Regions from separate parts of the Paenibacillus sp. J53TS2 genome, predicted to be linked through region 1. Evidence: predicted binding sites of a transcription regulator. Region 1 holds the regulator's gene; the other holds the start of a gene.

Evidence for each region. Region 1 encodes LexA, which represses DNA repair genes until DNA is damaged. Its sites were predicted from a motif close to CGAACATATGTTCG; they were not measured.
Region 2: a site for LexA is predicted at 1,332-1,345, ahead of KJS42_RS02595 (YhjD family protein). Genes of this name have one in related genera too.

Annotation. Positions count from the first base shown of each region.
Region 1 covers NZ_BOSK01000004.1:416,569-419,980, reverse strand. The annotation lists gene KJS42_RS12095 (HAD family hydrolase) at 1-222, opposite strand, end outside; gene KJS42_RS12090 (hypothetical protein) at 271-801, opposite strand; gene KJS42_RS12085 (DUF896 domain-containing protein) at 814-987, opposite strand; gene KJS42_RS12080 (LysM peptidoglycan-binding domain-containing protein) at 1,152-1,448, opposite strand; gene lexA (transcriptional repressor LexA) at 1,728-2,354, shown strand; gene KJS42_RS12070 (hypothetical protein) at 2,461-2,613, opposite strand; gene glnA (type I glutamate--ammonia ligase) at 2,839-3,412, opposite strand, start outside.
Region 2 covers NZ_BOSK01000001.1:549,871-553,282, reverse strand. The annotation lists gene KJS42_RS02610 (hypothetical protein) at 1-46, shown strand, start outside; gene KJS42_RS02605 (hypothetical protein) at 236-451, shown strand; gene KJS42_RS02600 (carboxymuconolactone decarboxylase family protein) at 518-862, shown strand; gene KJS42_RS02595 (YhjD family protein) at 884-1,312, opposite strand; tRNA gene KJS42_RS02590 (tRNA-Leu) at 1,475-1,559, shown strand; gene KJS42_RS02585 (alpha/beta hydrolase) at 1,721-3,058, shown strand; gene KJS42_RS02580 (LacI family DNA-binding transcriptional regulator) at 3,055-3,412, shown strand, end outside.

The sequences.
Region 1 (3,412 bases):
CTCAAACGGATTGATACCAATCATCGTTGTGAAAGGATAGGTTTCATAGGATTCATACAAGCTCCGGGCTTCCCGGCGTACTGCCTCTTCCAGTTCTTCGGGATTTAATCTCCCCAACTTGGCCGCCGCGCTTTCACATGTCGCCGCAAAAGCTTCTCTTACGCTCCGCTCATCCCAGAGCAGCGTGTCGTCCAGGTCAAAACATACCGCTTTGATCGTCATTCGTCCCAGCCCTCTCCGTTCTATCGCTTTATACTTGCAAATGTGGTTCTATTCTTTCTCCAGTTTTACATGATGGGTATTGGCATACAGTTCCAACCGCGTGGCCATTGCTTCCGTATCGAAGCGGTTGCGTGTGCGGTAGAACACCCATTTGGGTTCCCGTGTTTTCGGTTCAATCACAATTTTGTTCCGGCTAACCTTGATTTTGCTAATGTTACCGGCATCCAGCATGCGATCACGATTGAATTTCGAGGTGTACAGCCAGCTCTTGTTGATGCGCAAATAAGGCTTGCGAAGAAAAATGGCCAAAGCCAGCACAATATACAAAAAGATCGTCGCCCAATACAGCACCGAGTTCACTTCCGCAGAATTGCCGATGATCCCTACGCCGCCATACAGAAGGGCTAACAGGAACAAGAGAAAAGGCAAAATGATGTTGCGCCCTTTAAAAACATCACCTTCCCCGTTTGCCCCAAGCGTCGACCGTGAATTTCGCGTCGTCTGCCCAACTTGCGGTCCCTTGCCTTTCTTATTCATTCTTACTTGATTACGTTCTACTTTGCGATCAAACGAACCCATACCCGTTCCTCCCTATTTATCTACAATCTCGATCGACTCGAGCTGGTGCCGAAAATTCCTGCGAACGTTTTGCAGATACGTTTCCCGAAGCTGGGCTCTTTCCAATAGCTCGTCTTGCGATAATCCTTCTTCTTTGGCTTTTCGAGCCAGCTCATTAATCCGCTTAACCAACGCATCAATATCCATAAGTTCCTCCCACTTCTATATATACTATGCTTCCCATGGTGTTACACAGGGCATTAATTCTTACTTTGACATGAGAAAAAGAGCTTGTCAAGGCGACGGCAACCCCATCCCGCATCCTTGAAACAAGCTCTGGTTCTTCCTATATATCATAACTCGGTTAACCTCTAATGTTTGTTGGGCAACATCAGCGTATCTCCCGCTTGAATCGAGCTGGTACCGAGCCCATTGGTCCGCATCAACTTCTGAATGTAGACTCGCGTATCTTGACCTTGAGGCTTATGAGCCACGGCAATTTCCCACAAGGTATCTCCAGGCATCACCACAACATACTCTGCCCGCTCTTCCGTCGCGGAGTTGTCGATGGACGCTGCAAAGGCCTGTACCATACCGGTGCATGTGATGCTGAGAATGATCAGAAGCACGGCAATTTTGGACAATCTACTCTTCAGAAATGTACTCATATGTAATCTTCTTTCCATAGGACGACGAAAAGAAGGTTGTTCGTAGATGCTTTGATAGGAACTGTATTTCAACATATAACCATCACTCCAAACAAGTGTTCTGTTTTATGTAATCAATATAACACGAACATTTGTTTGATTCAATAGTTTTTTTCGAACGGTTGTTCTTATTTTTTTAGCTTTCGTATATTGATCTCTCTTTTTAGAACTAATGTTTGTACGAACGGAAGTTCTGTGTTATAATTTTTCCAAACGTTACTAAATGGGGTTGATCCGTACATGTCAAAGGTATCGAGCCGGCAACAGGCCATTCTTGAATTCATTCGCAACGAAGTACGCGCCAAAGGTTATCCACCTTCCGTACGTGAGATAGGGGAAGCCGTCGGATTGGCGTCCAGCTCCACCGTTCACGGCCATCTGGACCGCCTGGAGAAGAAAGGGTTCATCCGGCGCGACCCGACGAAGCCGCGTGCCATCGAGTTGTTGGGCCAAGAAGAGTCGGAGAATTACAATTTGTTTGCACATAGCATTGCCCGCGTTCCCGTTGTCGGGAAAGTAACTGCAGGCATGCCGATCACGGCAACGGAGAATATTGAAGATTATTTCCCACTGCCAGAGCATTACGCTGCTGACGGAGAAGTATTCATGCTTTCCGTGGTTGGCGACAGCATGATCGAAGCCGGAATACATAGTGGGGATTATGTGATCGTCCGCCAACAGCAAACGGCCAACAACGGAGAGATCGTTGTAGCCATGACGGAAGATGACGAGGCGACGGTCAAGACGTTTTATAAAGAGAAAGACCATATTCGCTTGCAGCCGGAGAATTCAACGATGGAACCGCTTCGTTTGAAGCATGTGACCATCCTGGGGAAAGTCGTCGGTCTGTTCCGCGACTTGCACTAATTTTCTAAATATGCGGCAATGATAACATCAAACAGGACGAAGCGATGGGTTTATATCGACTTCGTCCTGTTTGGTTTATCCGCCTTACGCATTCCCTTCCCCCTTACTAATCCCATTCGAGGTCCAGGAAGTGCATTAGATTGTAGCCTGTCTTTTCGCGGCGGCCGCGTGTGCCCCAACCAAATCCGGCACGTTCTGCTATCCACCACTGCTTTAACCGGTAGCGACAGCGTTGGTATCTTTTCAATTCGGTCACCATGTGACTACCTCCTTAATTCAATTCATCTCCCCCATCCTTTGCGCTTAGCTTGACCCAATACTTTCAAACGTATGTAAATAGGAACAAACCATTTGATGTCAAATCATTATCATTGGTCGCACATCTTGTCCTAATACTTGATTCAACGTACCCAGATACATGGATGCGTTTTACAAAAAAAAATCCCCCAACGCCAGGCGTTGAGGGATATGCGTAAACTTATTCTTAATACAATGTCATATATTGATCGCGTTCCCATTGATGAACTTGGGTACGGAAGATGTCCCATTCGATTTCTTTCAACTCGTAGAAATGAGTCAACGCATGGTCACCCAACGCTTCGCTAATAATTTCACTGCGCAGCAATTCGCCAAGCGCTTCCTTCAAGTCGGACGGAAGACTTGGGATCCCTTCTTCCACGCGTTCTTCCTCAGACATCACATAGATGTTGCGATCGACTGGATCAACCAGCGGGAGCTCCTTCTTGATGCCATCCAGGCCCGCTTTCAACATCACAGCCAAAGCTAAGTAAGGATTAGCAGCCGGGTCCGGGTTACGCACTTCAACGCGTGTGCTAAGGCCGCGGGAAGCTGGAATTCGGATCATTGGGCTGCGGTTGCTCGAAGACCAGGCCACATAGCAAGGTGCTTCATAGCCAGGCACGAGACGTTTGTATGAGTTTACGGTTGGGTTTGTGATGGCTGCAAATGCGCGAGCATGCTTCAGGATACCAGCCATATAGTGGCGTGCTTCGTTGCTCAGGCCCAGGCTATCACTTTCCTCATAAAACGCGTTCACG
Region 2 (3,412 bases), on a different contig from region 1:
TTTCTGGTTCGAAACGAATGACAGCCGAGAACATGCTTCTCGATAAGAGGGAACTGTACGGTTTCCGTATGCGGCCAGATCTAGATCCGGTACCGCACCGGTTGCTTTAGGCATCCAAAAGTCATCACGAAGTCCCGCTGGTTCACCGGCGGGGCTTTTTTTGCACGGAGCAGGCTCATAATGGACCTAACCCCCAACTATTGTATAATGAAATCCAGGAGGTGGACGTATTCGTATGATTTCAGACGAAACATTGGACCAATACCGGCTGTCCGGAGAAAAGGTTCGCGTCGTACGCGACGGTATTCCGGAGAACGACGTGCGGGGGATTGTAGTGGCTTGGGACGACACGCATGTGTTGGTCCGCAAACCGAACCGCAACGTGGTCAAGCTCGATCGTAATTACATTTACCAGCTTGCGAAGGAGCCACGGATTTCGCCGGTGGATTAAGCATATTTTTGACCGGGCGGGACATCGTATAAGTGCGGGTACAATAGCTAGGAAAGGATGTTTCGCATGTCGCAGGTCAGCGAGAAAATACGAGCTTACAAGGACGAAATTAACCGATTCGGGGAAGCCCTGCCGAAGGTAACCGAAGCGTACCATACGTTTACCGGCGAAAGCCTCTCGAGTGGTACACTGGATGCCAAGACGAAGCAGTTGATTGCCCTTGGGGTCGCGCTTTCGACGAACAACGAAATTTGCACGTTCTACCATGCCGAGGAGGCGAAGTCCAAGGGGGCGACCGATGCGGAGATTCTCGAGACGGTCGCCGTCGCTTCGGCTGCCTTGGCCGGGAATGCGTTATCCCAAGGCGTCACTCGGGTGCAGGAAGCGTTGAGCGTCCCGCCAGTTCAATAGATTTATCCGGAGAAGAGAACCTTAAGGAAGCGGATGCGCCTTGAGGTTCCTTTTGTCTGTTCGCTCCCGGGGTGAGCTAGGCGCTGGGGTACTGCCAGTCAAATATGCGCGCATCCGGGAGGACACCTCCCTTTGTAGGCCAGCCCACAATATCCGCATCTTCCCGTGATACCCTCGGCAGCGGTATTCGGCCTGAATCCCGTTCTCATCCTGGTGGATCCGCTCGATTTCGATGTTCCGCTCGCGGAATTTACCGTGTATTTCCGATAGAACAAGCGCAACGCGACGTTCGCCGCCGCGGATGAGGTCGACGTAAGCTTCGGGGCTCTTCAGCAGCCCGCTTTGTTCGAGAATTCGGGCATCGCGTTGAAACACTTTTTGCAAAAAACCAAGCAGTAACGCGCTCTTAATGAGGGATAGTTCCTCTTCCTTAATGCCGGGAACGGCCATAGGTCAACACCTCTTTATGCGAACTTATGTTCTTATCATACCCCAGGCTCGTGTTTTTAATCAAGGGTGTATCTTGAAAGTTTTACATTGACTTCTCTATGCAGTGCATGGTATGATCTATCTTGTCGCTGCAAAATATGATTTTTGCACGATAACCATTTTGCGGTCGTGGCGGAATTGGCAGACGCGCACGGTTCAGGTCCGTGTGGGCTAACCCCCCGTGGAGGTTCGAGTCCTCTCGACCGCATCGATTTATCCATAGAAAGCTCTTGATTCGCCTACGGCGAATGAAGAGCTTTTTTGTTTTTTGTACATAGCGGATCTCGTTGACAAAAGTTGAAGGCTGAACTAGTATCAACTTAACTTAAACGATTAAGTGGTATTAACCCATAGGAGGATGGTTATCGAATGAGCGCCGAAATCATCACACTTTCCAACGTTTACTCCAAGCTGTTGAACAACAAACGGGATATTTACGTCTATTTGCCTCCTTCTTATGAAGAAGCAATGAATCGCCGGTATCCGGTGCTTTATGCACAGGACGGACAGCATATGTTTGCATCGGATGGGATGGGAGGCTCGTGGGAGATGCATCTGACGGCAGATCGGCTAAGCAGGAAAGGCCAAATGAGAGAAGTGATTATCGTAGCCGTCTCCTCGATTTCGGATCAACGGGCATCCGAATATTTTCACGAGCATCCGAGCGTAAGCGAAGCGTTCCACGCATCCTGCAAGGGTGAGCTGTACGAACGGTTTCTCATTGAGGAATTGAAACCGATGATCGACGGCAGATTTCGCACTTTGAAGGATCGGGAGCATACCGCATTAATCGGTTCGTCCGCGGGCGGAATTGTCTCGTATCATATTGCGTTTCGCAGACCGGATGTCTTTGGTCAGGTGGCGATCATGTCGCCATTCCTGGTGCATACAGTAGTGAATGAACAAGGAGGCGATACGAACAAACAGGAACCGCTTCGTGAGCAAAAACTATATCACTCCTTCCCGGTTAAGCCGGCGGAGCTGCGGGTTTGGGTCGATGTCGGCGGAGCGGAAGGGCTAATCATGCCCCGACATGTACGGGCATTCGTCGACGAACTGATTGAGGTCGGCTTTAAGCCAGGGGAAGATCTGATGTTCTTGCTCGATGAGACGGCCGGCCATTCCCAGGCGGATTGGGCGGGGCGGTTGCATTGCCCGTTGTTGTATCTGTTCGGCGAGATTGGACGTCCTCATAACCTGCAATTGGCTGCTAGAGGGACAATCGGGCTGCAGGGCCTCCAAGGGCAGTTGAATCCGAAGGTGACTTACGACACCGGCTTCCAAATGAATTTGCTGGCAGCCGACTATACGGTGGATCGTCCGGAGGTTTTAACGGTTGACTCTAACGGCAGAGTCACTCCGCGAATCGAAGGGACGTCCAAAGTGACGGTACGTTATCGTGACCTTACCGGATCGACGAACTTCGAGATCGTCCCGGAGTTGCCAGATTACGTGCGGGTTGAAATCAGCGTGACCGTTCCGCCGACAACTCCGACAGACGCTCGAATCCATGCAGGATTCGAAATTCCGAAAGTTCGGGACGGCTTTTATCAGGGATGTTTTTTGCTGCCGAGAGATTTGGCATTTGATGTGAAAGTATCAAGGGGCTTTGGTTTTCATGAACGAAGAGATACGAATAGACGGTTTAATACCTCGACGCCGGTTCGCCTTCAGTTCATCGTAGAGGAGTGGGAGGACTTACTGTGAAAAAAACGACGATGAAAGACATCGCCCGTGAAGCGAAGGTATCGGTGGCGACGGTCAGCTATATTCTGAATAAGGTGGACAATCAGAAGATCACGGACGAGACGCGTTGCCGGGTGCTCGAAGCCGCTGACAAGCTGAATTATATCCCAAGTCTAACGGCACGTTCGCTTGTCCGCGGTAAGTCCGGTATGGTGGCCTTGCTCTTCAGCCGCAGCGAGCAAGACGGGTTATGGAAGAAGCTATATTACGGCATGCTGGCCGAACGAATGGACGAGCTCTGCAAACAGGCAGGCTATCACCTGCTCGTCCTGGGGATGGACGCTGAGAAGCCAACTCCGGAAATCATCCGTCAAC